Regions from separate parts of the Microbacterium sp. BG28 genome, predicted to be linked through region 1. Evidence: predicted binding sites of a transcription regulator. Region 1 holds the regulator's gene; the other holds the start of a gene.

Region 1 (15,364 bases):
CATGAGGATCAGCACCGGCACCGCTCGGAACAGCTCGATGATGGCCGTGGCGGGCCACCGCAGCCAGGCGTGGTCGGACATTCGCCCCAGGGCCAGGACGAATCCGAGGACGACGGAGGCCACCGCGGCGGCGGCGAACGCGGCCAGGGTGCGACCCGTGGCCGCGAGGATCTGCTCCCACACCGTCGTGAAGGTGAAGATGTACCACTTCTCGGCCGAGAACTGACCGGTCACGATGAGTCGGTAGACGACGAAGCCGCCGAGGCCGAGGATGACGAGGACCGTGATTGCGGCGATGATCCGGTTCCGGATGATCGCGCGGCGACCCGGCAGGTCGTACAGAACGGAGCTCATCGCGCCACCCTCCATCGGTTCTCGAGTCGTCGCTGCACCACGGAGAGCGCCAGCACCATGACCACGAAGATGGCTGCGACCCACAACAGGACGACGAGCGCGTTCTCGCCGCGCTCGCTGAGGTTCGCGCGGATCACGCCGAGCTCGGCGACCGAGAAGCCCGCAGCGATGGTCGTGTTCTTGAGTAGTGCGATGAGCACGCTCATCATGGGCGGCACCACAGACCGGAACGCCTGCGGCATGATCACGAGTGTCATCACCTGCCCGAACGTCAGTCCGAGCGCACGGGCCGCCTCGGCCTGACCGACAGGCACGGTGTTGATGCCCGAGCGCAGGACCTCCGCAACGTAGGTGGCGGTGTAGATCCCGAGCGCCCACATCGCGAGCACGGTGTAGCCAGGGTTCGGCAGATCCAGCGCGGGGTATCCGAAGGCGAAGAAGAAGAAGATGACCGTGAGCGGGGTGTTGCGCACGATGTTGACGTACACCGTGCCGACGCCGCGGGCGATCGGCACCGGGGAGACGCGCATGGCACCCACGAGCGTGCCGAGCACCAGCGCGATCAGCGCGCCCGCGAAGAAGAGCAGCAGCGTGTTGCGCAGCGCGATGCCCCAGATGTCGAGGTTGTCTACGATCACGTTCATCTCAGAGGTCCTTACCGTGATCCGGTGAGGGCCGTCCCGCCGGGGAGACCGCCCTCACCTCAGGGTCTGTCAGCTGGCTGCGTCGACCGCGGGCTGCTCGACAGTGATCCCGGACGCACCGAGGTTCTTGTCGAAGATGGCCTGCCAGATGTCGCCGCCTTCGGTGAACATCTCGTTGATGTGCTCGAGCAGGACGGTGTCACCCTTCTCGAGGCCGACGCCGTAACGCTCCTCGCTGAACGGCTCGCCGACGACCTTGAGCTCGTCCGGATACAGGGCCGCGTAGCCGATCAGGATGGCCTGGTCTGTGGTGACAGCATCCACCTGGCCGTTCAGCAGCGCCTCGACGCAGGCCGAGTAGACGTCGAACTCCGTGGTGGGCACACCCGGGAAGTTGGCCTTGATGTTCTGGATCGGCGTGGAGCCCGTGGCCGAGCACACGTTGGTGTCGGGGCCGAGATCCGCTTCGCTGGCGATGTCGCTGTCGCTGGCGACGAGCAGGCCCTGTCCCGTGATGAAGTACGGTCCGGCGAAGTCGATCTGCTCCTTGCGCTTGTCGGTGATCGAGTAGGTGCCGACGTAGTAGTCGATGTCGCCGTTCACGATCGCCTGCTCGCGGTTCGCCGAGGCGATCGGCTGGAACGTGATGTCTTCCTCGCCGTAGCCGAGGGATGCCGCGATCCAGCGGGCGATGTCGATGTCGAATCCGGTGCGTTCGTTGGTCGTCACGTCGAGGAAGCCGAGACCCGGCTGGTCCTCCTTGACGCCGACGATCACGCCGCCGCGCTCGGTGATGCGATCGAAGGTGGGGCTGCCCTCGAGCGAGACGTCGGTGGCGGTCTCGAACCAGACCGAGCTCTCGTCGGTGCCCTCCGAGCCACCGGCGGCGCCGCCGGGAGTCGGCGATCCGCTGTTGCACGCGGTGAGGCCCAGGGCGGCGACGGCCGCGAGCCCCAGAAGGGCGGTCAGTCGTGTGGTGCGCATTTCTCTCTCCTTGCTGTGGGGGGATTGGTGCGGGAAATACGTGCGGGGGTCAATGGGTGATGAGCTTCGAGAGGAAGTCCTTGGCTCGCTCGCTCGTCGGGGAGGTGAAGAAGGCGTCGGGCGCGGCCTCTTCGACGATGCGTCCGTCGGCCATGAAGACGACCCGGTCGGCGGCCTTGCGCGCGAATCCCATCTCGTGCGTCACGACGATCATGGTCATGCCGGACTCGGCGAGCGAGGTCATGACGTCGAGGACCTCGTTGATCATCTCCGGGTCCAGCGCACTGGTCGGCTCGTCGAAGAGCATGACCTTCGGCGTCATGGCCAGGGCGCGGGCTATCGCGACGCGCTGCTGCTGGCCGCCGGAGAGCTGGGCGGGGAGCTTGTTCGCCTGATGCGCCACGCCGACCCGCTCGAGCAGCGTCTTCGCCTCGCGCTCGGCATCCGCCTTCTTCATGCGCTTGACCTTGATCGGGCCGAGCGTGACGTTCTCGAGGATCGTGAGGTGCGAGAAGAGGTTGAACGACTGGAAGACCATCCCGACATCCGCGCGGAGCGCCGCGAGCTGCTTCCCCTCGCTCGGGAGCTTCTCGCCGTCGATCGTGATGGTGCCGCTCGTGATCGTCTCGAGCCGGTTGATCGTGCGGCACAGCGTCGACTTGCCGGAGCCGGATGGCCCGATGACCACGACGACCTCGCCTCGGTTGACGGTGAGGTCGATATCGGTCAGCGCCTGGAAGTCGCCATAGTGCTTCTGGACGTCGGTGAGCACGACGAGCGGGTCGCCGCGACGCACGGTGATGTTCGAAGTCGGGGGTGCGGCATCCGAGGGCGTCATCTGGACAGACTATGAATCGCCCCAGTGCACCTCGGGGACTCTTGACGGATCTCTCACCGACTTCTAACGTTCGCCCGGCCCCGGGCGTGACGTCAGCTGCGCTGCGCGAAGGCGGACTCGTAGAGGCACACGCTGGCCGCCGTCGCGAGGTTGAGGGACTCGGCGCTGCCGTAGATCGGAAGCCGCAGCGCCGCATCCGCCAGCTCGAGCGCCGTGTCCTCGAGTCCGCGCGCCTCGTTGCCGAACAGCCACGCCGTGGGCTGAGCGAGCAGGCCGGTGGACCGCGCCTCGAGCAGGTCGTCTCCCTTGACATCGGCGGCCACGACGCGGAGCCCCGCCCCACGGATGGCGGTGACCGCACTGGCGAGCTCACCGGCTCGAGACAGCGCGATGTGGAAGAGCGATCCGGTGGTCGCACGGACCACCTTGGGGTTGTAGGGATCGACCGTGCGGCCGGTCAGGATCACGGCGTCGGCGCCCGCGGCGTCGGCAGCGCGGATGATGGTCCCGAGGTTTCCGGGGTCGCGCACCTCCTCGCAGATCGCCAGCAGCCGCGGCCCGGCGGCCAGGACATCGCGCAGCGAGGTGGGGAACTGGCGGGCGACAGCCACGATCCCCTGCGGCGTCACGGTGTCGGCCATCGCCTCGAGCACCGGCTCGGCGGTGTACTCGATGTCGAGCCCGGCCTCGGCCGCGGCGTCGCGCAGGTCTTGGTGTCGCTCGAGAGCGGTCGGGGTCGCGAACAGCTCGACGATGCTCTCGGGCCGGAAGGCGAGGGCTTCGCGGACGGCCTGCGGGCCCTCCAGGAGGAACAGGCCCGTCTCGTCGCGGGCAGCCCGCTTGGCGAGCTTGGCGACCGCGCGCACGCGTGGGGATCGGGGATTCTCCAGCACGTTCCCAGTCTAGGGTGACGCGGGCACGCCGAAGGGGCGCCCTCTGCGTGGAGGACGCCCCTTCGGGGTGTTCGGATTACGCCGAGGCCTTGGCGGCGTTGACGTCGGTCGGCAGAGCCGCCTTCGCCGTCGCCACGAGCGACGCGAACGTGGCGGGCTCGTTCACGGCGAGCTCGGCCAGGATGCGACGATCGACCTGCACACCCGCGAGGCCGAGACCCTGGATGAAGCGGTTGTAGGTGATGCCGTTCTGGCGAGCAGCGGCGTTGATGCGCTGGATCCAGAGGCGGCGGAAGTCGCCCTTGCGCTTGCGGCGGTCACGGTACGCGTAGACCAGCGAGTGGGTGACCTGCTCCTTGGCCTTGCGGTACAGGCGCGAACGCTGACCGCGGTAACCGGAGGCGCGCTCGAGGATGACGCGACGCTTCTTGTGGGCGTTTACCGCCCGCTTGACTCTAGCCATTTCTTTCCCTTACTTACGTGCGTCGGCGATCAGAGGCCGAGGAGCTTCTTGGCCTGCTTGGCGTCACCGGGAGCCAGGACCTGCTCCTGGTTCAGACGGCGCGTGCGACGGCTCGACTTGCCCTCGAGGTTGTGACGCATGCCCGCCTGCTGCTTCATGAGCTTGCCGCTTCCGGTCAGCTTGAAGCGCTTCTTGGCACCCGAGTGGGTCTTCTGCTTCGGCATCTTCTCTTCCTTCGTTGTGACTCCCGCGTGGCGCGGGATCAGGTGTGTGGCCTTATTCGGCCGCGTCTGCGGTGGCAGGCTCCGGGGCGTCCCCGGTGCGTGCCTGACGGGCGGCTTCCTTGTTCGCCGCGCGCTGAGCGTTCTGCTCCGCCTTCGCCTCGGACTTGTTCTTGTGCGGGGCGACCACCATGACCATGTTGCGTCCGTCGATCGTGGGGTTGGACTCCACGGTGCCGAACTCGGCGACGTCCTCCGCGAACTTTCGCAGCAGACGCACGCCCTGCTCGGGACGCGACTGCTCGCGGCCGCGGAACAGGATCATGGCCTTGACCTTGTCGCCGGCCTGCAGGAAGCCCTCGGCGCGCTTGAGCTTGGTGATGTAGTCGTGAGCTTCGATCTTCAGGCGGAAACGCACCTCTTTGAGGACGGTGTTGGCCTGATTGCGACGCGCTTCCTTGGCCTTCTGCGCAGCCTCGTACTTGAACTTGCCGTAGTCCATGATCTTGACCACGGGGGGCTTCGAGTTCGGGGCCACCTCGACGAGATCGAGGTCGGCCTCCTGGGCCAGGCGCAGCGCCACCTCGATGCGGACGACGCCGACCTGCTCACCCGCGGGTCCGACGAGGCGGACCTCGGGAACGCGGATGCGGTCGTTGGTGCGGGGATCGCTGATGCGGAACTCCTCTGACGTAGCGGATGGGGCCACCGGGATGTCGACGACATTCCCGGGCGGAAGAAGACCACGCCACCCGGCACGACGCGAAGCGCCGGCTTTCTCGCACCCTGACTGCCCCCTCACGAGGAGGCGGAGTGCAATGACCCGGTAGCCTGGAGCGGCAAGCGCGGGTGGGATGTGATCCTCTTTCGATCGGAGCAGACGCTCCGGTGCTCGCCCACTTTAGCAGAAAGAGCAACGTGGACTCGACTCCGTACGACCAGGCCGCCGACATCGACGCGCAGGCACGCGCCAACCAGGAGCGCTGGGAGCGTCAGGAGGCGGCGGCCACTGCCGCATCCCGCGACATCGCAGACGTCCCCGCGGTGGAGGTCATCACCACGACCGCCGTGCACCTGCTCAGCGCCGCGGCCGTCAAGGTCGGCCTCGCGGACGACCCCGAGACGCAGACCGACCTCGACGAGGCGCGCAAGCTCATCAACGCCCTCGCGGGCCTGATCACCGCGGGAGCCCCGGAGATCAGCGACATGCACGCCCGCTCGCTGCGCGACGGTCTGCGTTCGGTGCAGCTCGCGTTCCGCGAAGCCTCTGTGATCCCCGACCCGATCGGAAAGGGCCCCGGCGAGAAGTGGACGGGCCCCGTCACCTGACCGGAGGCTGCTGCCGGCTCAGCGCGACCGGCGGAGCTTGACCGTCAACGAGTCGACGAGCACCGCGATGCGGTCATCGACCGACCAGCGGCGGGCGAGACGGGCGAGGACCGCATCGAGCTGCTCCTTGTCGAGACCATCGATGAGGTGGAGCTCCACGATCAGCTCGGGACCGCGCAGGCGCGCGTCGGGATCGCCCGCAGCCACCGAGAGGTCGAGCACGGCGAGTTCGCCGCCGATGCTCTCCTGCAGCCCTGCGAAGACCTCGGGCGAGACAGGGCTCGGCTCCCACGCGTGCCCCTGGCCGATCGCCCAGACGGCGGGCCGGCGAAGCACGAACTCCGTGGGCGAGCCCGGATCGATCACGATCAGATCGGTGTCGTCGCCCGCGGCAGCGAGCGCGGTGCGGATGCCGTCGGCAGGCACGGGCCGTGCGGTCCGATCCCACCGAGCCATGGTCTCGACGGAGCTGAAGACCGGAAGGACGCGGCGCCCGTCGGGTCCGGCGACGGTGACGATCGACAACTCCTGCGTCTTGTCCACGCGCAGCCCGCTGGGAGCCGTGCCCTCCTCCCCCTTCTCGGCGATGAGGGGGATCAGCAGGCGCGCACGGCGATAAGCATCGACGACAGCGACAGCGTCGCCCTCCCCAGCACGGAAGGCCGTCAGCGCGGCGAGCAATGCCGCATCCGCGGAGCCGTCGTCACCCGCGTGGGTGTTCGGCTGGAAGCGACGCCCCTCCCAGGGGACGCCCGCGGAGTCGTGTCCGCAGCTCGCGTCAGCGTCCCGCGACATCCAGCGCCTCGGCCAGCGTGAAGGCGCCGGCATAGAGTGCCTTGCCCACGATGGCGCCCTCGACGCCCAGCGGCACCAGCTCGCGAAGCGCCGCGATGTCGTCGAGGCTCGAGATCCCGCCCGAGGCGACGACCGGCTTCGGGGTGCGCGCCGTGACCTCGCGCAGCAGCTCCACATTGGGCCCACGCAGCGTGCCGTCCTTGGTGACGTCGGTCACGACGTAGCGGCTGCAGCCCGCATCCTCCAGGCGGTCCAGCACGGCCCAGAGGTCGCCGCCCTCGCGCGTCCAGCCGCGCGCGGCCAGCGTCGTGCCGCGCACGTCCAGCCCGACAGCGACGGCCTCGCCGTACCGGCCGATGACATCGGCCGCCCACTCGGGGTTCTCCAGCGCCGCCGTACCGAGGTTGATGCGCGCCGCACCCGACTCGAGGGCGGCGTCGAGGCTCTCATCGTCACGGATCCCGCCCGACAGCTCGACCTGGACCCCCTTCACCTGCTTGATGACCCGGCGCATCACCGCCGTGTTGTTGCCGCGGCCGAAAGCCGCGTCGAGATCCACGAGATGGATCCACTGCGCGCCCTGTCGCGCCCATTCGACGGCAGCGTCGACCGGGTCGCCGTAGCTGGTCTCGCTACCGGCCTCGCCCTGGGTGAGACGGACGGCCTTCCCATCGGCGACATCGACCGCCGGCAGAAGGATGAGTTCAGGGGTGGACGCGAAATCGTTCATGGCTCCTCGTGCGCTCGCGCACCCGGCGGATCCCCGGCGTGCGGCACGAGGTAAGAGACTACTGGGGTCGCAGCGTGCTGATCCAATTGGCGAGGAGACGGATGCCCGCGGACCCCGACTTCTCGGGATGGAACTGCGTGGCGCTGAGGGGTCCGTTCTCGACGGCGGCGAGGAACGGGGAGCCGTGTGTGGCCCATGTGAGCACCGGCTCGGTGAACGGCGTCTGAGGCGGCATGATCCACTGCTGCGCCGCGAAGGAGTGCACGAAGTAAAAGCGTTCGTCCTCGAGCCCCGCGAACAAGCGCGAGCCCGCATCCGGGGAGACCGTGTTCCAACCCATGTGCGGCAGCACGGGCGCGTCGAGCTCGGTCACCGTGCCCGGCCACTCCCCCAGCCCGTCGGTCGCGTCACCGCGTTCGACACCCTGCTCGAACAGCACCTGCATCCCGACGCAGATGCCGAGCACGGCTCGTCCACCGGCCAGCCTCCGCCCGATGAGTTCGTCACCTCTGCTCGCGCGCAATGCCTCCGCCACTGCTCGGAAGGCTCCGACACCCGGGACGAGCAGTCCGTCCGCATCCTGGATGAGTCCACGGTCGGCGGTGAGCCGTGCGTCGGCACCGGCTGCGGCCAGAGCCTTCACGGCCGAGTGGACGTTGCCCGAGCCGTAGTCGAGGACTGCGACCAGGGGCGCATCGCTCACAGTGCACCCTTCGTGCTCGGAATGCCGTCGACGAGCGGGTCGAGAGCCTTGGCCTGACGGAACGCACGCGCGAACGCCTTGAACTCCGCCTCGGCGATGTGGTGAGGGTCGCGGCCGCCCAGAACGCGCACGTGCACGGTGAGCGCCGCGTTGTAGGCGATGGCCTCGAACGCGTGGCGCACGAGCGACCCGGTGAAGTGCCCGCCGATCAGGTGAAACGCGTACCCTTCAGGCTCGCCGTCGTGGACGAGATACGGACGACCGCTGATGTCGACGACCGCCTGCACGAGCGCCTCGTCGAGCGGCACGAGTGCGTCGCCGTAACGCGCGATGCCGCTCTTGTCCCCCAGAGCGGCGCGGATCGCCTGACCGAGCACGATCGAGACGTCTTCCACGGTGTGGTGTGCGTCGATGTGAGTGTCGCCCGTGGCCCGCACCGTCAGATCCGTGAGCGAGTGCTTGGCGAATGCCGTCAACAGGTGGTCGAAGAACGGCACGCTCGTCGAGATCGAGCTCTTTCCGGTGCCGTCGAGGTCGAGCGAGAGCTCGATCTGCGACTCGCTCGTGGCCCGGCTGAGCTCGGCGGTGCGGTGCGATGCGGGCTGCGCGGTCATACCTGCGAGTCTATCGACGCCAGGGCCGCCAGGAACGCCGTCGTCTCGGCCTCGGTCCCCGCCGTGACGCGCAGGTGACCGGGGATGCCGACGTCGCGGATGAGCACACCGCGCTCGTAGAGCGCCTGCCACGCAGCAGCAGGATCGGTGACGCCGCCGAAGAGCACGAAGTTGGTCCACGATTCGTGTGGACGGTACCCCATCGTCGTCAGCTCTCGGCTGATGCGATCGCGCTGGGCGACGATCTCGTCGACCATGCCGAGCATCGTGTCGGCGTGACGCAACGCCGCCTCCGCGGCCGCCTGGGTCAGCGCGCTGAGGTGATACGGCAGCCGCACCAGACGAAGCGCGTCGACGACGGCGGGATCGGCAGCCAGGTAGCCGACTCGCGCACCCGCGAAGGCGAACGCCTTGCTCATGGTGCGGGAGACGACCAGCCGCTCGCGCCCGGACAGAAGGGAGATCGCGGACACGGTGTCCCGGGGGGCGAACTCCTGATACGCCTCGTCAACGATGACGATGCCGCGACTGGCCTCGTACACCGCCTCGATGACGTCGAGCGTCATCGGCGTGCCGGTCGGGTTGTTCGGCGCGCAGAGGAAGATCACATCCGCATCCGCCTGACGTACTTGTTCGGCGGCGGATGCGGCGCTCAGGCTGTAGTCCTCGGCGCGGGTGCCGGCGACCCAGTCCGCACCCGTCGCCCGGGTGAGCAGCGGATACATCGAGTACGTGGGGGCGAAGCCGAACGCGGTGCGCCCCGGACCCGCGAAAGCCTGCAGGACGTGCTGCAGGACCTCGTTGGATCCGTTCGCCGCCCAGATCTGCTCCGCTGCGAGACCGCCGCCGAGGTAGCCTGCGAAAGCCTGACGCAAGCGGGTGAACTCCCGGTCGGGGTAGCGGTTGACCTGTTCGAGAGCTGCGCCGATCGACGCGAGGATGTCGGACGCCACGTCTGCCGGGACGGGATGCGTGTTCTCGTTGACGTTCAACGCCACCGGAAGAGGCGCTTGGGGCGCGCCGTAGGGCTTGAGTCCGCGTAGGTCGTCGCGGATCGGCAAATCGTCGAGGCTGATCGTCACGCGGTCCATCGTAGAACCGCGCCGGACCTCACTCGCCCGAGGCGTACTCCGCCGGGATGGCCAGACGCTGACCGGCGCTCACCTGAGCGCCCGGCAGGGTGTTGAGCCGCATGATGGCGTCGACGACGTCGCGCGGGTCGTCTTGCGGGGCGACCTCCTCCGCGATCGACCACAGCGACTCCCCCGCCATCACCGTCACCATCTCGAACGAGCCGTCGGCCGCGCCGGGCTCGCGGGAGGCGAGCGCGGAACCGCCGCTGATCACCCCGACGGCCAACGCGGCGACGACGGGCAGAGCGACGAGCCAGGCGAGCACCCGACGACCGCGCGCGGTCAGACGCAGGCGGGTGGCGACGGGGGCGGCGAACTCGATCGTGCTCATGACGACTCCTTCAGGACGGGAAGAGATTCGTACCCGACGCTCCGGCCGGGAGAGCCGGGTACGAACTTCTCTTCCGAAGCTATCTTCGATTTACGGTACTGTCAAGCGATCGCGAAACCGGCCGAGTTTCGAAGACGACACGCCCTGGGCAAGGACTGGATCGCCGCCGATTCCCGCTACGGTTTGGCTGAAGACACCGAATCATCGACCTCCGACATTCGAACGGAACAGACCCGACGGGAGTGCCGCATGGCCACCAACCAGAAGCCGCAGACCCGCCGGCGCAAGAGCCTCAGCGACAAGCAGCTCGCGATCCTCGAGGTCATCCAGCACTCGATCGCCCGCCACGGCTACCCGCCGAGCATGCGCGAGATCGGCGACGCGGTCGGACTGAAGTCGCTCTCGAGCGTCACGCACCAGCTGAACCAGCTCGAGCTCTCCGGCTACCTCCGGCGCGACCCCGGCAAGACGCGTGCGATGGAGGTCCTGATCGATTTGCCGGGCACCGCCGCCGAGAACCCGGCCGATGCCGCACCCGCCGTGGGCGATGCCGCGCTTGTTCCGCTCGTGGGGCGTATCGCGGCCGGCGTGCCGATCACCGCAGACCAGCATGTCGAGGAGATCTTCCCGCTGCCGCGACAGCTCGTGGGCAAGGGAGATCTGTTCATGCTGAAGGTGTCGGGAGAATCGATGATGGACGCCGCGATCTGCGACGGCGACTGGGTCGTGGTGCGTTCACAGCCGACGGCGGAGAACGGCGACATCGTCGCCGCGATGCTCGACGGCGAGGCGACGGTGAAGACGTTCCGGCGCCGCGACGGACACGTGTGGCTGCTGCCGCGCAACACAGCCTTCGAGCCGATCCTCGGCGACGATGCCGTCGTGCTCGGCAAGGTCGTCGCGCTCATGCGCGCGGTCTGACCCCTCCCACTCCCTTCCTTCCGCTGGGCGGTCGGAGGGCCGCCGCGTAGCGTGGGAGCATGATCGCCTCCAGTTCGTACGGTTCCTGGCCCTCGCCCGTCTCCGCCGCTGACGTGGCGAGCTCTTCCACACGCTTCGACGGTGCGCGGTTCATCGGCGAGGAGATCTGGTGGGCGCAGTCGGTCCCAGAAGAGGGCGGCCGCATGGCGGTGCGCCGCCGACAGCGCGACGGTCGGACGGCGGACGTCCTTCCCGCTCCGTGGAGCACCCGATCACGGGTGCACGAGTACGGCGGCGGCGCGTGGTGCGCGACCGAGGACGGCCGACTGTTCTTCGTCGAAGGCAGCGATCAGCGCGTTTACGTCCTCGCCTCCGACGACGCTCCGACCCCGCTGACGACCGAGGAGGACGGCACGGCGTTCGGGGGGCTCGTGTGGGCGGCCGGCCGTCTGCTCGCAGTGCGCGAGCGCACGGCGACATCCGGCGGCGAACGCGCGATCGTCGAGATCTCGCTGGACGGCACCGGCGCGCGGGTCGTCGCACACGGTGACGACTTCGTCGCCCAGCCCGCGTTGTCTCCGGATGGTCGGCATCTCGCGTGGATCGGGTGGAACCACCCCGACCTGCCCTGGGACCGCACGCGCCTGCACGTCGGGCGTCTGCGTGACGGGGTGGTCGGCGATGCGGTCAGCGTCACCGACGGCGCGGCTTCGGTGCTCCAGCCGGTGTGGAGCGGCTCCGACGAGCTGCTCTACACCGATGACGCGTCCGGTCGGTGGCAGCTGCAGCGCGTGCGACCGGACACCGGCGAGCGCAGCACCCTCACCCACGACGACGCCGACACGGGCGGCGCGCTGTGGATGCTCGGGATGCGGTGGTTCGCCCCCCTCGAAGACGGACGGATCGTCGCTGTGCGCACGAACGGCGAGGACTCGGTCGTGGTGATCGATCCCGCGGACGGCTCGACCCGCTCCGTCGGCGTCGACGGCGCGTCCCAGACCTTCCTCGAGGATGCGCGCGGTACGCGTGTGCTGATCACCACGGCTTCCGCATCCGCTCCGCTCGGGCTCTGGCTCCTGGATGCCGACGGCACAGCGGCACCGGAACGGCTCGCCGGTGACGATCTCTCTGCGCTCGAGCCGTGGCTGCCCGCACCCCGCACGGTGACCGCCGACGGACCCCACGGCCCCGTGCACGCCTACTTCTACCCGCCGACGCATCCGGAGCTGCGCGGACCCGACGACGAGCTCGCCCCCTGCCTCGTGTGGGTTCACGGCGGACCGACCGCTCATGTGGGCCCGGCCGCATCCCGCAAGATCGCGTACTTCACGAGCCGCGGTATCGGAGTCCTCGACGTCAACTACTCCGGCTCGACCGGCTACGGGCGCGCCTACCGTGAACGGTTGCGCGGGCAGTGGGGCGTCGCCGACGTGGACGATGTGATCGCGGCCGCCCGGCACGTCGCCGCGGCCGGTCTCGCAGACCCGGACCGACTGGCGATCGAAGGAGGGTCAGCAGGTGGCTGGACGGTGCTCTCGGCGCTCACACGCGGTGACGTCTTCGCCGCGGGCGTCTCGCGCTACGGCGTCGGCGACGCGCGCGCGCTCGTGGCGGACACGCACGACTTCGAGTCGCGCTATCTCGATGGCCTCATCGGTCCGCTGCCGGAAACGGAGGAGGTCTACGTCGAACGCTCGCCGCTGACACACCCCGAAGGCTTCCGCGTGCCGTTGCTGATCCTGCAGGGCAGCGAGGACCGGGTCGTGCCGCCGGCGCAGGCCGAGGCCATCCGCGATGCTCTGCGAGCGCACGGTGTTCCGCACGCGTACGTCCTCTACGAGGGCGAAGGGCACGGGTTCCGACGCCGGGAGACCACGATCCACGCGCTCGCCTCGGAATTGGCCTTCCTCGGCGAGGTGTTCGGCTTCGTCCCCGACGCCCCCGAGATTGCCCTGTCGATCGGCGCCTTGCGCATCGCCGACGGCGACGGCGGACGAGAGGTGTTCATAGACCCCGCGGGCGATTCCGCGCACGCGGAGCGCGACCTCCGCGTCGTCGTCTCGCGCGAGCCCCTGAGGCCCCTCTTCGTCCGCCCGCACACCACCGAGTGGGCCGAGACCGTACGAGCGGCGGGATTCACCGCGACGGAGGATGATCCGGACCTGTTCGTCCTCCTCCCCACCCTCGACGGGGAATGAGCCGCGCTCAGGCGAGGAAGGCCTCGAGCCTGCCGGCGAGCGCAGCACCGACGCGGGCGTGGAGGGCCGTGCCGTCCAGCTCGTGCGTCTCCTCGTAGATCATCCCGTGCTCGTGCACGGCCGAGACCAGGTCGCCGCGATCGTACGGCAGCAGGACCCGCAGCTCGATCTCCGGCAACGGAAGCGCATCCTCGATGACCTGCCGGAGCTCGTCGATGCCCTCGCCCGTGCGGGACGACACGAACACCGCTGAGGGCACGAGCCCTCGCAGCAGGAGGCGCGCGTCGTCGTCGATGAGGTCGGCCTTGTTGAACACGACGATCTCCCGAGTGTCACGCGCCCCCACGTCGCCGATCACGTCGTGGACGGTCGCGAGCTGAGCGGCGGGATCGGGATGCGAGCCGTCGACGACGTGCACGATGACGTCGGCGTCGCCGACCTCTTCGAGCGTCGAGCGGAACGCCTCGACCAGCTGGTGCGGGAGGTTGCGAACGAAACCGACGGTGTCGGTCAGCGTGTAGATGCGCCCGTCCTCGGTCACCGAGCGTCGGACGGTGGCGTCCAAGGTGGCGAACAGCGCGTTCTCGACGAGCACGCCCGCGCGCGTGAGCCGGTTCAGGAGACTGGACTTGCCGGCGTTCGTGTATCCGGCGATCGCCACGGCGGGAATCGTGTTGCGCTTGCGTTCGGCACGCTTGGCATCACGGGCCGGGGCGAAGTCGCGTATCTGACGACGCAGTTGCGCCATGCGGGTGCGGATGCGGCGGCGATCGAGCTCGATCTTCGTCTCACCGGGTCCGCGCGAGCCCATACCGGCGCCACCGGCGCCGACCTGCCCACCGGCCTGCCGGCTCATCGACTCACCCCAACCGCGCAGGCGCGGCAGGAGGTACTCGAGCTGCGCGAGCTCGACCTGGGCCTTGCCCTCGCGGCTCTTCGCGTGCTGACTGAAGATGTCGAGGATGACCGTCGTGCGATCGATCACCTTGACCTTGACGACGTCTTCGAGCGCGCGCCGCTGGCTCGCGGCGAGCTCGGTGTCGGCGATCACGGTATCGGCGCCGACGGCGGCGACGATGTCGCGCAGCTCCTCCGCCTTGCCGCGGCCGATGTACGTCGCCGGGTCGGGATGCGGTCGACGCTGCAGCACGCCGTCGAGCACGACGGCGCCCGCCGTCTCGGCGAGGGCCGCGAGCTCGCGCAGCGAGTTCTCGGCGTCCTCGGTCGCGCCCTGCGGGTGGACGCCCACGAGGACGACGTTCTCGAGCCGCAGCTGGCGGTACTCGACCTCCGTGACGTCCTCGAGCTCGGTCGACAGGCCGCCGACGCGACGCAGCGCCTGACGCTCCTCACGGTCGAACTGGTCACCGTCGTCGAAGCCGTCGGCGACGGTCGCCGCATCCTGCAGCGCCTGCGCTGCGGCCAGGGGGCCGCGCGTCCGTGCGCGAGAATCAGCTCGCGAGAGCACCCGGTCGACGTCGTCGAGCCGCTGCTCGTCGGTGGACGGGGGTGTTTCTGTCATCGTTTCCTTTCGGGGCGTCTCGCGCCCGCTCACTCTAGCCTCCCGCCTTCGGAGACTTACCGCTACGCTTCGTGTATGGGGAGTGACCACTACTTCACCGCGTCACCCGCCAGTCCCGAGAACCTCCGCACCATTCGTGTCACCGTGGCCGGTCGCGACATCGATGTGACGACCGCCGGCGGAGTGTTCAGCCCGGATCGACTGGATGCGGGCACCGCCGTGCTGCTGAGCAACACACCGCCGCCCCCGGCCGGCGGCCACTTCCTCGACCTCGGATGCGGCTGGGGCCCGATCTCGATCTCGCTGGCACTCTCGTCGCCACACGCCACGGTGTGGGCTGTCGATGTCAACCAGCGTGCCCTCGATCTCGTCCGCCGCAACGCGCAGAACCTCGGCCTCACCAACGTCAACGCTGTGACGCCGGATGATGTTCCCGAGGACATCGCCTTCCGCACCATCCGCTCGAACCCGCCGATCCGCGTCGGCAAGAACGAGCTCCACGGCATGCTCGAGCGGTGGATCCCCCGACTGGACGAGCGCTCCGACGCGTGGCTCGTCGTCGCCCGCAACCTCGGCGCCGATTCGCTGCAGCGCTGGCTCGCCGCATCCTTCCCGGCCGGCTTCAGCGTGCACCGCACCGCGACGGCGCGCGGTTTCCGCGTGCTCAAGATCCGGCGCCACGGAGCCGAGG
Region 2 (15,364 bases), on a different contig from region 1:
ACCGGGCTCGGTCATGGCCAGTGCGCCGATCACCTCGCCGGTGGCCATGCCGGGTAGCCACTTCTGCATCTGCTCCGGCGTGCCGAAGTGCGCGAGGTACGGGACGGCGAGATCGTCCTGGATGCCGAAGGCACCGGCCAGCGACCCGAGCCCGGCCTTGATGACCTCCTCGTTGACCACCGCGCGGAAGCGGTAGTCCTGCAGCATCCCCGCACCGCCGAACTCCTCAGGAACCGACAGTCCGATGATCCCGGCGTCGCCGGCGGCCCTCATGGTCTCGCGGTCGATCTGACCGGCCGCATCCCATGCTTCGCGCCGAGCGTTCGTGCCATAGCGCTTGATGAACTCGACCACGACCTCCCGGAAGGCCTCGTGATCCTCGTCGTAGATGTCGCGTTCCACGGACGTCTCCTCCATCTCGGGGCGCCTGCGTCGACACGCTGCGGCGCCATCGCCTGCCGCGATCCTAGACCGGCGGACGCGTCCTCAGCACGCCACGCTGTGGAATCGCATCCCACGCACACCGAAACCGAGTGTCGTGATTGTGGAGGCCCTCCAGCGGGTCAGTTCCCCTCGGTACGCACCGGGTCCGTACCGTCCGGGGCGACGTCGTAGAAGACCGAGCGGTAGTCGCCGTCGAACCAGAAACGCGCGCGCACCGGCCCCGCGTGCTGCGCGAACGTCGGCGAATCGATGTCGCCGTCGACCGCCCGCTCCAGCCGCAGTGCGACGCCGCTCAGACTGCCGACCCCCTCCGTGTCGGCTGCCGCCTGCATGGCGGTCCACAGCCCGGGCCAGGACACCTCGTCGAGCGAGAACTGCTCGGCGTCCGAATCCGGCTGCGATGACGCAGGACCGTCGCGGACCACCTCACCGCGGCGGTACTCCCAGCGGTCGGTATCGGTGGAGCCGGGCGTCACGGGAGCATCGACGAGGATGACATCCTCGCTGACGGAGATACTGACGACCCGGTCGTGCCCGATCTTCGCGGTGAGGGCCGCGACCGCATCGGCCGTCGTCGCCGGCTGGCGCAGATCCGCCGTGAGCCGCCCCTGTCCGAGAGCGGTGATGGTCTGCGCGACCGCGGTCGGGTAGGGCAGGGCCACCGCTGCGGCGGAGACGAGGAACGCAAGGGCGAACAGCACGAACCGCAGTCCCCTGCCCTTCGAGCCGATGCCGATCAGGGGCCCGCGTCGCCGCCCCTTGATCGTGACCGCCCCCGGCTCGGGCAGGCGGGGATCGCCGAGTTCGGCCTGCGCGGGGATGCGGATTCCCGCGTAGGGGGCCCGGGTGACGTCATCGTCGGCGAGCGCCACGGTGGCACCGTCCGCGCTCAGCAGCGCGACCGCGCGCAGACTCCCGGGCTGGACGCCGGGGATGTCGACGAGCCGCACGAGCTGGCGGACGCGCGTGCGATACGCGGGACCCTCCAGCGGCTGGACGCTGAGATCGAGGTCGCACACCGGCTGATCGTTGATGAGCGTGCCGGTCTGGGTGACGCCGTCGATGCGGGCAAGGGCCATCCTGCCCTCGGATCGCGCCGCGTCCAGGTCTGTGGTCGATGCGACGGGCATTCCTCGCGTGGCCCTCGCGATCAGGATCAGGATGCCGCCGAAGATCGCCAGGACCATTCCGGCCGGGAAAGTGATCTCGCCCGCGCCCGGCGGGCCGATCTCCGAGACGACGAGGGCACCGAGGGCCATCCCCGCCCCCACGAAGAACAGAAGGCGGATCACCCTTCCATGCTAACCAGCCGCGGAAACGCTCCGGATGCGGCGGGTCGGGGTCAGCCGGCGTAGGAGGGGGCAGCGGGAAGGCCGAAGAACTCCTCGAGCGTGTGCCAGCCGCCCTCGTGATATGCGCGTGCCAGCTCCGGACCGATGTAACGGAGGTGCCAGGGCTCCGCCTCGTACCCCGTCACAGGCGTGGACCCCTGCTCATAACGGACGACGAACCCGAACTGCCAGGCGTTCGCGGCCACCCACTGCCCCTCGGGCGAGGATCCGAAGTCGTCGAGCGTTCCGCATCCGCTCCCGCAGGGCATGAGGTCCATCGCGAGCCCGAGCTGGTGCTCACTGAAGCCGGGCCTCGCGCTCGAGACCTCCGCCTCGGCCTGCCCGCCGCGCGCCACGTTCTCCTGATAGGTCGACACCTGCGTGTCGTAGGAACGGTAGCCGCTGAGCTGTCCGAGGGAGCCGACGCCGGCCGTCTCGACGGCCTCCGCCATCTGCTGCAGCGCGGCGGCGGCATCCTGGCGGAGCACTCCGGCGTTGAAAGTCTTCAAACCCTGCACCTGCACGATGCCCTGCGGCTCGTAGTCGAGCGGGTTCAAAGGGCGCTGCTTGTTGACCACGACCCAGCGACGGGCCGCATCCGACAGCGAGATGCATGGCGCGGTTCCCGAGACGACAGCCTCACGGAACGACATCCCCCCGCCGGCGGCCACGATCACGGCCTCGTCGTCGCCGGCCGCGACCGCCGCGGCGACAGCCGGGTCGTCGCAGATGGATGCGGCCGCAGGTGCCCGGGTGAAGACCGGCGCGGGGATGCTCTGCGCGGCGGGCGGAGCCGCCGGCGCACCGGGAGCGGCTACCGGCACTCCCCCCAGAAGAGCGCTCACCCACAGCACCCCCACCACGATGGCGGCCATCGCGGCGCACGCGACCACGACGCGGCGGCGGCGGAGGCGCCCGGACGCGACGCGCGCAGCGCGGCGCGACGTGAGCGTCTCGGGTGACGCGGTGGAGATCACGCTCTATTGTGCCTCCCGCCTACGCACCCGGCGAGTCCGATCAGATTCCTGTACGAATCACGTCCGCCAGACATTGACATCCGATCGAATCTTTGTTCCACTTTCGTCATGCGATGGAACGGTCAGAAGGTGGGCGAGGAGGATGCGTCGGCGTTGCCCGGGATGGAGCGACTCGAGGGGCTCGTGCGCTCGGTGACGACGCCGGAGTTCGCGGGCATGACCTTCCACGAGGTGGCGGCGCGCTCCGCGTTGAATCACGTCCCCGGCTCTTCCGCGATGCCCTTCGACTGGACGATCAACCCGTACCGGGGGTGCAGCCACGCCTGCACGTACTGCTTCGCACGCGGAACGCACACGTACCTCGACCTCGACGCGGGTCGCGACTTCGACACCCAGGTCGTGGTGAAGGTGAACATCGCTGAAGTCCTCGAACGCGAGCTCGCCCGCAGCTCGTGGGGTCGTGAGCACGTCGCCCTCGGCACCAACACCGACCCGTACCAGCGCGCGGAGGGACGCTACCGACTCATGCCCGGCATCATCGACGCCCTGGCCGCATCCGGAACCCCGTTCTCCCTCCTCACGAAGGGAACACTGCTACGCCGCGATCTGCCGATGCTGCAGCGCGCGCGCGAGCGGGTCCCCGTGTCGATAGCGCTGTCGATCGCCCTGTTCGACGACGACCTGCAACGCTCTGTCGAGCCGGGCACGCCGACGGCCCAAGCCCGCCTCGACACGGTGCGGGCGGCGACGGATGCGGGCTTTCGCGTCACGGTCTTCCTCATGCCCGTGATGCCGCACTTGACCGACTCGATCGCGGCGCTCGACGATGCGTTGCGGCGGATCAAGGCGGCGGGGGCGGTCCGCGTCGTCTACGGCGCGCTGCATCTGCGCCCGGGCGTGAAGCCCTGGTTCATGGCGTGGCTGCGACGCGAGCATCCCGAGCTCGTCTCGAGCTACCTGGGGCTGTATCCGGGAGCGTCGGTGAGCGCTCCGAAGGCGTACCGGCAGTGGCTCGGTCGGCGCGTGCGACCGCTGCTGCGGGTGCACGGACTCGACGGCCGCGACGAGGAGGAGCCGGTGCGCGCGCGTCCGGTCGCACCCGGCGCGCGTGCGGCGGCGGCCGCCGCATCCGTGCGCGTCACGGGATCGGCACCGCAACCCGCGCGCCTGTTCTGACGCGAGATGCGGCAACGCCCCCTCGCACGAAGCGAGGGGGCGTTGCGTGACTCGGCGTCAGGCGGAGGCGACGTCGGCGAGCTGGCGCCCGGCGACCTCCTCGACGACGTCGTCGCCGGGGCGGACCTCTTCGAACGGCGCGTCGATCTCGGCGCGCGAGAGCAGCTCCGTCATGCGACGGCGGCGCTGACGCGGCACCAGGGTGACGACGGTACCGCTGCGACCGGCACGACCGGTACGGCCGGAGCGGTGCAGGTACGTCTTGTACTCGTCGGGAGCATCGGCCTGGATGACCAGGTCGATGTCGTCGACGTGGATGCCGCGCGCCGCCACATCGGTGGCGACGAGCACGTTGACCTTGCCGTCGGTCAGGCGCTGCAGGTTGCGCGTGCGCTTGGCCTGGTTGAGGTCTCCGTGCAGGGCGACGGCGGAGATACCTGCATCCTCGAAGTTCTCGACGAGCATCTCGGCGAACGCGCGGGTGCGCGAGAAGACGAGCGTCTTGCCGTCGCGGTCCACGAGGGACGCGAGCAGCTCGGCCTTGTCGCGGTGGTCGACGACGAAGACGCGGTGATCGATGGTTCCGGTCTCCTGCGTCTCGCCCGCGACCTCGTAGACGGCCGGGTCGACGAGGAACTCGTCGACGAGGGCTGCGACCTCGCGGTCGAGCGTGGCGGAGAACAGCAGCTTCTGGCTGCCTTCGCCCGTCAGGCGCAGGATGCGCTGCACGGGCTCGGCGAATCCGAGCTCTGCCATGTGGTCGGCCTCGTCGAGCACCGAGACCTGCACCTCGGACAGATCGAGCTTGCCCTGGTTGATGAGGTCCTCGATGCGGCCCGGGGTACCGATGATGATGTCGATGCCCTTCTTGAGCGCGCCGACCTGGCGCGCCTGGGGCACACCGCCGTAGATCTGCGTCGTGAACAGCCCGACGCTGCGCGCGATCGGCTGCACGGTGCGGTCGATCTGGAGCGCGAGCTCACGCGTCGGCGCGAGGATGAGCGCCTTGGGGCGGCGGCCGAACTCACGGCGAGTACCCGCCTGCGAGCGCAGGATGCGCTCGACCAGCGGCGCTCCGAAGGCGATGGTCTTGCCGGAGCCGGTACGACCGCGGGCGAGCACATCGCGTCCCTCGAGGATCGGGGGGATCGTCGCGGACTGGATCGGGAACGGGCTGGGGGCGCCGAGCTCGGCCAGCACCTTCACGATGTTCTGACCGAGGCCGAGCTCACCGAAGCCCTGGCCCTCGATGGTCTCGGCCTGGACGGCTTCGGCCTCGAGACGCTCGTGCACGACGTCGACGTGCTGCTCGTGCGCCTTGGACGTCGCGTTCCAATCCGCGCGGTTGCCGCTCTCGCGGCGCGCGGGACGGTCGTCGAAGGAGCGGCGCGGACGGTCATCGAAGGAGCGCGCCGGACGGTCCTCGAACGAACGACGCGGACGGTCGTCGAACGAACGCGCGGGGCGGTCGCCGTCACGACGAGCCGGACGGTCATCGAACGAACGACGCGGACGGTCATCGAAGGAGCGCGCCGGACGGTCATCGAACGAACGACGCGGACGGTCATCGAACGATCGCGCCGGACGATCACCGTCACGACGGGCAGGACGGTCATCGAACGAACGCGCGGGACGATCACCGTCACGACGAGCCGGACGGTCCTCGAACGAACGACGCGGACGGTCATCGAACGAACGCGCCGGACGATCGCCGTCACGGCGAGCGGGACGCTCGTCGAAGGAGCGAGCCGGACGGTCATCGAACGAGCGACGCGGACGGTCGTCGAACGAACGCGCGGGGCGGTCGCCGTCACGACGAGCCGGACGGTCATCGAACGAACGACGCGGACGGTCATCGAACGAGCGCGCCGGACGGTCATCGAACGAACGACGCGGACGGTCGTCGAACGAACGCGCGGGGCGGTCGCCGTCACGACGGGCGGGGCGGTCGTCGAACGACCGCGTGGGACGACCCTCGCGGATACCACGGGCCTCGTCGCGACCGGCGCGCTCGGCGGCGGTCCACCGGCGCTTGGGTGCCGACTCCGCGGCATCCTCGCGATAGCCGCGGTGGCCCGGGCTCTTGGAGCCGGTCGAGCCGGCCGAGGACTCGCCCGGGCGACGCTTTCGGTCCTGGAACGAGGTCTTCGCGCCGTAGCGGGGCTCGAAGTTCTTGGCCGGACGTCCGCCGGCGGGCTTCTTGTTCTTGGGCATGGGTGATTCTTCCTGGGTTCTCTTCGCACGAGAACAGCACCCGCTCAGAACGCGGGCATACCCGGACTACCGTCGGCCGGGGCCATTTTCGATGATGGTCATGTGCGCCGAGCGGCGCTCACCATCGGCCCCATGGACTCACAAACCCATCCGCGCACCACGCGGTGTCCAGAGCCGACATTCCAGAGTAACCCACGCGACTGGGAAAGTGCCTCACGTGAGTACGCTGAGAGGATGAGCGCCGATCCGACCGGAGTCCGTCACCGCCTGTCGTCGTCGAACGGATCGGCCGAGATCACCGAGGTCGGGGCGTCTCTGCGCGCGTTGCGGATCGACGGCGTCGACCTCGTCCCGCACTATGCCGACACCGCACCGACGCCCGCCGCATCCGGGGTCGTCCTCGTGCCCTGGCCCAACAGAGTGCGCGACGGACGCTGGTCGCAACACGGAACCGACTACCAGCTGGCGTTGACGGAGCCCAAGCTCGGCAACGCCTCGCACGGGCTGCTGCGCTTCACGCCCTACCGGGTGGTGGGTTCTGAGGCGGACGCGGTGACGCTCGAGGCCGACGTCTTCCCCCAGACCGGCTACCCCTTTCATCTCGCGACCCGCGTCACCTACGCCCTGACCGACGACGGCCTCGACGTCCTGCACCAGATCACGAACGTCGGCCAGGATGCGGCGCCTGTCGCGCTCGGCACGCATCCGTACCTCTGCATCTCGGACGTGCCCACCGCAGAGCTCCGGCTCGAAGTGGATGCCACGACATGGTTCCGCCTCGACGAGCGCAACCTGCCGATCGCGGAGGAGCCCGTGGATGCGGCGCACGACCTGCGCGCACCGCGCCGGGTCGGAGACCTCACGCTCGATACCGCCTACTCGACGCTCCGCCGCGGTGCGGATGGTCGCGTTCGCGGCATGCTCCACGCCCCGGACGGTCGCCGCCTCGAGCTCTGGGCCGGCGTCGGGTTCGAGTACCTGCAGGTCTTCACGACAGATCGCTACCCCGGCCAGGAGGTCGCTGTTGCGATCGAGCCGATGACCGCCCCCGCCGACGCTCTGAACTCGGGCCGCGATCTGCGCTGGCTCGAGCCCGGTGAGACGTGGGAGCTCGAGTGGGGCATCTCCCTCACACACTCGTGAGACGCCCGGCCTCCACCCGGCGCGGCCCCCACGCTCTGTTCCGCGTCCGCCGGTAACACGCATCGGGGTTGACGGTAACCTCCGACGGATATCGTTGACCCATGCGGTTTCGGCCGCTGCGGCGACGCCGACCGGCTGAGCTGCTCGCCAACCGGTGCGTGCAAGGGGCTCCACGTTTCCACCGGCTGGATCGGTGTCCGTCTGGGTGGAGGGTACCCGCATGCTGCGTACCGTGTTCGCGTCGTTTCCTGCTTCGAGCCTCAGGGGGGCAGATCCCACGCCGCCGCGCGTGCGCCTGCAGCGCGCGGTGACAGGGCTCCTGCAGGCGGATGCCCTGCGCCTCGCCGTGCTGGCGCTGACGATCCTGCTCACCGGGCTCGGGATCTCGATCGCGACGACGACGAATCCGCAGTGGTGGCGACTGCATTTCAGCGAACTCGGCACGTACGGCGACGCGTCCGCGATGTTCTTCAACGGCACGCTCATCCTCGGCGGCTCCACCGTGCTGCTGTTCGCACGCGCCGCCGCGCGTCAGCTCCGTCCGCTGGAGGGCACGCGCGTGCGCCGCGGCACGGCGACGACCGCCCGCATCCTCTTCTCGGTCGTCGGCGCGAACCTGGCTCTGGTGGGATGCGTGCCGCTGACGACCAACGGATTCGTCCACGACCGGGTCGCCGCCGCCATGGTCCTCGGCTTCGCCGGACTCCTGCTGACGAGCCCGTTCATGATGCACCGCTTCCCGAAGCGGCTGGTGCTGACCACAGGATTCGTGTTCGTCGGCCTGTTCGCCGGGGCCTGGGTCTTCGTCACGGGCACGATCAACCTCGCCCTGTTCGAGGTCATCGCCTTCAGCGCGATGTTCGGGTGGTCGGGTGTCTTCCTCAGCGCTCTGGCCGCGTGCGCAGCGCCCGCCGCCCAGACCGAACCGGTGGTGTCCGCATCCGCGGCGACGGAGCCGGTGGTCGTCGCCCACACCCCGGTTTCGGATGCCGAACCGCAGGGCGCGACCGGCACGGGCGCCGTCGAGGTCAGGACCCCCGCAGCGCCCGCCGCGTCGTCGGCGCATCGGGTTCCCCGGCGGTCTCGGGCGAGCCGGATGCCGGTTCGTCGGCGGCGCGTCGCGCACGCCGGCGCTCTCTCGCACCCTCGACGAGGTTGTAGAGCGTCGGCAGCACGAGCAGCGTCAGCACCGTCGACGAGACCAGTCCGCCGATGACCACGATGGCCAACGGCTGAGAGATGAAGCCGCCGTGGCCCGTGATCCCCAACGCCATCGGCGTGAGCGCGAAGATCGTCGCCGCCGCCGTCATCAGGATGGGACGGAGTCTGCGTGAGCCGCCCGCGACCGTGGCGTCGTGGGCGTTCAGTCCCTTCTCGCGGTACTGGTTGACCAGGTCGACGAGCACGATCGCATTCGTCACCACGATGCCGATGAGCATCAGCACACCGATGAGCGAGGCGACTCCCAGCGGTACCCCCGTCGCGATCTGCAACAGGATGGCGCCGGTCGCCGCGAACGGCACGGAGACGAGCAGCAACAGCGGCTGACGAAGCGACTTGAAGGTCGCGACCATGACGATGTAGACGATCAGGATGGCCGCGAGCATCGCGAGGCCCAGCTGGGTGAACGCGTCGGTCTGCTGGGTGACGACGCCGCCCAGAGAGGCGTCGGCCCCCGTGGGCAGAGATACGTCGGCGAGCGCCTTGTTGACGGTCGCGTTCGCCGAGGTCAGGTCGTCGCCCGACGGGGTGACGGTGACCGTGGCGGTGCGCTGACCGCGTTCGGTCGTGATCGAGGTGGGCCCCTGGCTCTGCTCGACCGTCGCGATCTGGTCGAGTCGCACGACGCCGCCCACGCTCGGGATGGTGAGGGCCCGCAGGTCGTCGATGGTCACCGGGACCTGAGATGCGGCGAGGTACACCGTCAGCGAGGTGCCGTCGATCTCCACCGAGCCGACCTGGCGCGGCTGCATGGTTCCGGAGACGAGCCCGCCGACGGCGACCTCGGACAGGCCGCGGGCCGCGGCCGCATCCCGGTCCACCGTCACAGCGATGTAGGGCAGGGACGCGGAGAGGTTGCTCGTGACCTGCGAGATGCCGTCCTTGCCCTCGAGCCCGGACTGCACCGCATCCGTCGCTTCCTGCAGTGTCTGCTGGTCCGGCGCGGTCACATCGATCTCGATGTCGCTCGAGCCGAAGCCGCCGCCGGAGGAGGCGAGCGCGATGGTGCCCACGTCGTCGAGATCGGCGAGAGCGGACTGCACGCGGTCGCGGAGCGCGAGCTGGTCGGCTCCGGCATCCGTTGTGATCGAGTACGTGATGCCGCCGCTGCCACCGGAGAATGCGTCGCGCACGGCGGAGCCGCTCGAGCCGATCGAGACCTGCACGGTCTCGATGCCGTCGACGCCCTTGAGGGCCTCCTCCACGCGGGATGCCGCGGCGTCCTCCGCATCGAGACTGGCCGCCGGCCCCAGGGTCTGCGTGATGGTCAGCGTGTTCTGACCGGAGTCGCCGAGGAAGTTCGTCTTCATCAGCGGGGCGAGCGCGCCGGTGCCGACCAGGACGAGCAGGGCGAGTCCGAGCGTCACCCACGAGTGCTTGAGCGTCCACGAGAGCACGGGCAGGTACGCCTTCTGCAGGCGCGAGGGCGGCGCGGACGGGTCCTCCGGATCGATGTGCTCGCCGTCGGGTCCCTCCACCGGCTTGCCGGGCTTGAGGAACCAGTACGCGAGCACGGGCACGATCGTGAGCGACACGAACAGCGATGCGACCATCGCGAGAGTGACCGTCAGCGCGAACGGACGGAACAGCTCGCCCGTGAGGTCTCCGACGAAGGCGATCGGCAGGAACACCGCGACGGTCGTGATCGTGGATGCGGTCACCGCCGCCGCCACCTCGCGCACGGCGAGCAGGATCGAGGCGCGTTTATCGGCGTCGCCGACGTAGTGGCGGCGGATGTTCTCGATGACGACGATCGAGTCGTCGACGACCCGGCCGATCGCGATGGTCAGAGCGCCGAGGGTCAGGATGTTGAGCGAGTAGCCGAACGCCTGGATGCCGATGAAGGTGATCAGCACGCTCGTCGGGATCGAGATCGCGGTGACGATCGTCGCGCGTACCGACAGCAGGAAGATCAGGATGACGAGAACGGCGAAGACGAGCCCGAGCAGCCCCTCCTGCGCCAGCGCCTCGATCGACTGCTCGATGTAGGGCGCCTGGTCGAAGACCACGGAGAACTGGGCATCGCCGCCGAGCGCATCGCTGAGCTGCGGCAGCGCGTCGGTCACGGCGCGGGAGACGTCGACCGTGTTCGCGGCGGGGAGCTTGGTGACGGCGATCGTCAGAGCCGGCTCCCCGTTGACCCGCGAGAGCGAGGTGACGGGGTCGGCCGCTTCGGCGACCGTCGCCACCTGCCCGATCGTCACGGTACCCGCCCCGAACTGCGCCGCTTCGGTGGGCACGAGCGGAAGCGCCGCGAGTTCATCGACCGACGTGATCTTGGCGCCGGTCTGCACGGTCAGGGTCTGATCGCCCTCGGTGATGGCACCGCCCGGGAAGAGCACGCCGTTCTTGTCGAGGGCGTCGGTGATCGCCTGCTGCGTGAAGCCGGACGCGGCCAGCTTCGCCGCATCCGGGGTGATGACCACACGCTTGCCGATGCCGCCGACGATCTGGGCGGCGTTGACGCCGGCGAGATCCTGGATCTCGGGGATGACGGCGGACTCGAGCTTGTCCTGGATCGCCTGTGCGTCGCCGTAGCCGGTGACGGCCAGCTGGATGACCGGCAGGTCGTCGATCGACACCGAGATGACGTTGGGCTCGACACCGGTCGGCAGCTGGTCCTTGATGCGCCCGATCGCGAGGCTGATCTTCTGCTCGGCGGTGGCGAGGTCGGTGCCGTAGGTGAACGACGCGCGCACGATCGAGGCGTTGGTCGTGCTCGTCGCCGTCGTGGATTCGAGGCCCGGCACGCCCTGGATCGCCGTCTCGATGGGTGTCGACACGTCGTTGGAGACGACCTCGGGCGAGGCGCCGGGGTACGTCGACAGGATCGACAGCTGCGGGAACTCCACCGAGGGGATGAGCTCCTGCTTGAGGCTCGTGAGCGCGAGCGAGCCGAAGATCGCCGCGACGATCGTGATGAGCGCGATGAGGGCGCGGTTCTTCAGACTGAGGACTGCCAGATGTGACACGGGAGCGCTTTCAGGACGGCCGACTCGAGAAGGGTGCAGCGGCGAGGAGGCACGATACAGGGTTGTATCGGGCTCAGTATCTCACGCGTTCTCGGGCCTTCGCCGGGCCCGTGCCGCTACCCGGCGACGAGCCCGCCGACCGCGAGACCGACCGCCGCAGCGGCGAGCGCCAGGATGAGTGTTCCGACCGTGTTGGTCGCGGCCGCCCAACCGCGCCGGTCGGTCGCCATGACGGCGCTGACCGCGGCCACCGAGCTGAAGGTCGTGAAGCCCCCCAGGAGTCCCGTGCCGATCACGGCGAGCAGCCCCGCATCCGAGATCGCGCCGGTCAGAAGGCCGAGCGCGAACGATCCTGTGACGTTGATGACGAGCGTCCCCCAGGGAAAGCGGGCGCCCACGAGGGTCGTGACGGCGAGATCGACGACGTAGCGCGCACCCGCACCGACGCCACCGGCGACGGCGACGACGAGGAAGACGAGCGGCGTCACGCGGCCCCCCTCCGCCCGAGCGCGAGACCCGCCCAGGCGGCGGCGAGGCCCACGGCGGCGGTGGCGAGGGTGAGAGCCACGGCCGCCCCATCGACCGCCTGCACCGCGAACGTGCTGTAGGTCGTGTACCCGCCGAGCACGCCGGTTCCGAGCAGCTGACGCAGATCTCGGGAGCCCGCGGTCTCGGCGCGGCGGGTGAGCACAGCGGTCAACAGACCCAGCGCGAATGCCCCCGTGACGTTGATGACGGGGACCGCGATCGGATGCCAGGCCGGGGCGTCGATGAGCAGGAGCCCGGCCCGCGCGGCCGTACCGATCGCGCCGCCGAGGACGATCAGCCCGAGATGCCGCCACGAGAAGCCTGCTGCCACGGGGCAACGCTACCCTCGCCGCGGGCATCTCGTTCCGACATCCGTCCGCGCTCCGTTCGTCACTCGCCGTGGGGACTCAGCCTTCGACGAGACGCCGGATCGCCGTCTCGGGCGAAACGCCCGACTCCAGCAGCCGCCCCTTTGCGTACGCACGCCACACGCGCGGGTCGATGTAGCTGCTCCGAGCGACGGACGGCGTGTTGCACAGCACCGCAGCCGTCGCCTTGACGGCGTCGCGCTCCGCCAGCTTGCGCGCCTTCTTGGTCTCCACCTGTCCGAGACGCGCAAGGCTCTCCGCCGCGGTGACCGTGCCCCGCAGCGTCCGGAAGTCCTTCGCGGTGAAGTCGCCGCCGGTGAGCACACGGATGTAGGCGTTCACCTCGCCGGGCGTGAGAGCCACGCGCCGTCGGCCGCGCCGGTAGGCGAGCAGCGGCGAGCGCGGGCGCCCCGCCGTCAGCTGCTCGAGAACGACGGCCAGATCCTCATCCTCGATACGGATGCGGGCGCGCACCCCGCTCTTGGCGGGGAAGTCGAGTTCGATCACCCCGGCCTCCACGTGGACGTCGCGGCGCTGCAGGGTCGTGAGGCCCCGCCCTCCGCCGCGACGCAGGTACTTCGTGGAGCCGATCCGGATGGCGCCCGCATCCAGCATCCGGAATGCGGCGGCGAGCACGGCCTCGCGCGAGTCGTCCGCTCGCCGCAGCGCCGCCGTCACGCGGCCGCGGGCGCGCGGCAGCGATTCCGCCAGGGCGAGGGCACGGGCGTACTTGCCCTTGTCCCGCTTGGTCGACCAGTCGCGGTGGTACAGGTACTGGCGGCGTCCGGCATCATCGGTGCCGACCGCTTGGATGTGACCGTTGTCCTTCGCGCATATCCACACGTCCCGCCACGCCGGTGGGATGACGAGGGCCTCGATGCGGGCACGCTCCGCCCCCGAGACCTTCGCGCCGTCGGGCCGCGTGTAGCTGAACCCCGTTCCACTGCGTGTGCGGGAGATCCCCGCATCCGATCCGGGATCTACCCGGGCCAGTCGCGCCACGTCAGTGGTTGCGCAGAGCCGAGATCAGCTCCGCCTTGCGCTTGCCGGAGTATCCGGTGAGGCCGAGTTCCTTCGCCCGCTTCCGCAGTTCGGATACCGTCCAGTCCTCGTAGTCTCCGGAGCGACCGCCGCGCGCGCCGACGGTCGAACGCCCGTCGCGCGCCGCCGCGTTGGAGATTCGCGCGGCCTTCTCCTTCGAGGCGCCCTCGTCACGCAACTCCTCGTACAGCTTCGGATCCTTGAGGCTGTTCGCCCCGCGTCCACCCGGCATGTCGACCTCTCCCGCCCCGCGCTCGCGAAGCGTCTCCCCGACGCTAGAGTGCGCCGCATCCGCACAGCAGCGGGCTTGACATGTGAGAGGACGCGCGCCTACGCGACTAGCACCGGGCGCTTTCGAGCGTCAACCCCTCTGACGCTGTGAGTGCGCAGTGGGAATGTTGGCATGTGCCCACGAGGCATCCGGGTCGCGCGGCGTCCCGGCGAGAACGAGGAGAGTCCAGATGAACATCGCACTGCTCATCATCATCGTCGTCGCCATCGTGCTGGCGATCGTCGGAGGCCTCAACACAGCGCTGAACTGGCTGCTGTGGGTGGCCCTCATTGTCGGCGTCATCGCGCTGATCGCATTCCTGCTCCGAGTCATTCGAGGCGGCAGCAAGGTCTGACACCTCGAGAAAGGGGCATCCGTCGCCGACGGGTGCCCCTTTTTCGTGTCCGGCCGTCCGCGGGTAGCGTGAGCGCATGGTCTCCGCGCGCGAGCACATCGATCCCACCCCGTTCGTCGAGGCGAACCGCGCCAACTGGGACGAGCGCGCCGAGCTCCATGCCGCCCGCGACGGATCGGGTTACGGGATCGAACGCTTCATCGACGACCAGGAGGCGCTCTCCGACGTCGTCCGCTTCGATCTGCCTCTGCTCGGCGACATCCGCGGCAAGCGCGCTGTGCACCTGCAGTGCCACATCGGCACCGACACGCTCTCCCTCGCCCGCCTCGGCGCGCGCGTCACCGGGCTGGATTTCTCGGAGACCGCGATCACCGAGGCCCGACGGCTCGTCGCCGAGGCCGGTGCCGACGTCGACTTCGTGCGCTCCGACGTGAGGGATGCGGCATCGGTGCTGCAGCCCGCATCCTTCGACCTCGTCTACACCGGTATCGGCGCGCTGTGCTGGCTGCCGCGGGTCGACGAGTGGGCGCGGGTCGTCTCGGCGCTGCTCGCCCCCGGCGGGTCGTTGTTCATCCGCGAGGGTCACCCCATCCTGTGGTCGGTCAACGAGACGCTCGAGGACGACATCCACCTCCGCTTCTCCTACTTCGAACCCGCCGAGCCGCTCGAGTGGGATGACGACTCCACCTACGTGCCGACGACCCGTCCGCTGACGGCGACCAAGACGTACGAGTGGAACCACGCCCTGGGCGAGATCGTGACCGCCCTGCTGGATGCGGGCCTGCGCATCGACGCGCTCGTCGAGCACGACAGCGTGCCGTGGGAGGCGCTGCCCGGCCGGATGACGCACCGGGCTACCGACGGTGAGTGGGTGCTGGGCGGCCGGTTCGCCGGCGTCATGCCGCTCACCTACACGATCCGCGCCACCAAGCCGGCCTGAGCTTCGGTCGTGCGCCGGGGCACTCCTCTCGCTTGAGTCCCCCGGTCCCTCACCGGCGCCTCCGTCGCGCCGAACTCCTGCAACTCCGCCACGTCGGCTGGCGCGGCGCCCGCAGTCAGCCGATGTGCAGGAGTTCGGGCCTTCCGAATCGAGATATATCGTGTTATCTTCACAACGCGATATATCTCGATAGACGAGGAGAACCGACATGGCACCGGAAAAGTGGCTCATCCACCCCGGCGAGACGCGCGTGATCGACCTGGACGACATCACGCACCTGAAGGTGGGCCTGGTCGGCGGTGAGATCGACATCGTCGCCCACGACGAACCCGGCGTGCGCATCGAGGTGCATGCCGTGACGACCAAGGATCTGCGCATCTCCG

Evidence for each region. The regulator LexA, encoded in region 1, represses DNA repair genes until DNA is damaged. The targets are predictions, from matches to a motif close to TCGAACANNTGTTCGA.
Region 2: the regulator LexA is predicted to act here: its motif matches at 2,837-2,852, upstream of SK224_RS03625 (Rv2578c family radical SAM protein).

What each region holds. Positions count from the first base shown of each region.
Region 1 is NZ_JAXCHA010000003.1:1,012,481-1,027,844, reverse strand. It holds gene SK224_RS15885 (amino acid ABC transporter permease) at 1-354, opposite strand, end outside; gene SK224_RS15880 (amino acid ABC transporter permease) at 351-998, opposite strand; gene SK224_RS15875 (glutamate ABC transporter substrate-binding protein) at 1,068-1,982, opposite strand; gene SK224_RS15870 (amino acid ABC transporter ATP-binding protein) at 2,032-2,820, opposite strand; gene SK224_RS15865 (RNA methyltransferase) at 2,913-3,713, opposite strand; gene rplT (50S ribosomal protein L20) at 3,790-4,176, opposite strand; gene rpmI (50S ribosomal protein L35) at 4,206-4,400, opposite strand; gene infC (translation initiation factor IF-3) at 4,453-5,106, opposite strand; gene SK224_RS15845 (DUF1844 domain-containing protein) at 5,349-5,726, shown strand; gene SK224_RS15840 (SseB family protein) at 5,745-6,521, opposite strand; gene priA (bifunctional 1-(5-phosphoribosyl)-5-((5-phosphoribosylamino)methylideneamino)imidazole-4-carboxamide isomerase/phosphoribosylanthranilate isomerase PriA) at 6,505-7,251, opposite strand; gene hisH (imidazole glycerol phosphate synthase subunit HisH) at 7,310-7,954, opposite strand; gene hisB (imidazoleglycerol-phosphate dehydratase HisB) at 7,951-8,568, opposite strand; gene SK224_RS15820 (histidinol-phosphate transaminase) at 8,565-9,659, opposite strand; gene SK224_RS15815 (LysM peptidoglycan-binding domain-containing protein) at 9,679-10,032, opposite strand; gene lexA (transcriptional repressor LexA) at 10,282-10,953, shown strand; gene SK224_RS15805 (prolyl oligopeptidase family serine peptidase) at 11,013-13,151, shown strand; gene hflX (GTPase HflX) at 13,159-14,673, opposite strand; gene SK224_RS15795 (class I SAM-dependent methyltransferase) at 14,749-15,364, shown strand, end outside.
Region 2 is NZ_JAXCHA010000001.1:711,423-726,786, forward strand. It holds gene SK224_RS03610 (acyl-CoA dehydrogenase family protein) at 1-402, opposite strand, end outside; gene SK224_RS03615 (hypothetical protein) at 564-1,736, opposite strand; gene SK224_RS03620 (M15 family metallopeptidase) at 1,787-2,752, opposite strand; gene SK224_RS03625 (Rv2578c family radical SAM protein) at 2,861-3,928, shown strand; gene SK224_RS03630 (DEAD/DEAH box helicase) at 3,986-6,142, opposite strand; gene SK224_RS03635 (aldose 1-epimerase family protein) at 6,377-7,285, shown strand; partial or broken gene SK224_RS03640 (DUF998 domain-containing protein) at 7,506-8,153, shown strand; gene SK224_RS03645 (efflux RND transporter permease subunit) at 8,314-11,478, opposite strand; gene SK224_RS03650 (fluoride efflux transporter FluC) at 11,595-11,966, opposite strand; gene SK224_RS03655 (fluoride efflux transporter FluC) at 11,963-12,337, opposite strand; gene SK224_RS03660 (DNA topoisomerase IB) at 12,414-13,376, opposite strand; gene SK224_RS03665 (Rho termination factor N-terminal domain-containing protein) at 13,378-13,647, opposite strand; gene SK224_RS03670 (DUF2207 domain-containing protein) at 13,877-14,041, shown strand; gene SK224_RS03675 (class I SAM-dependent methyltransferase) at 14,118-14,981, shown strand; gene SK224_RS03680 (DUF4097 family beta strand repeat-containing protein) at 15,190-15,364, shown strand, end outside.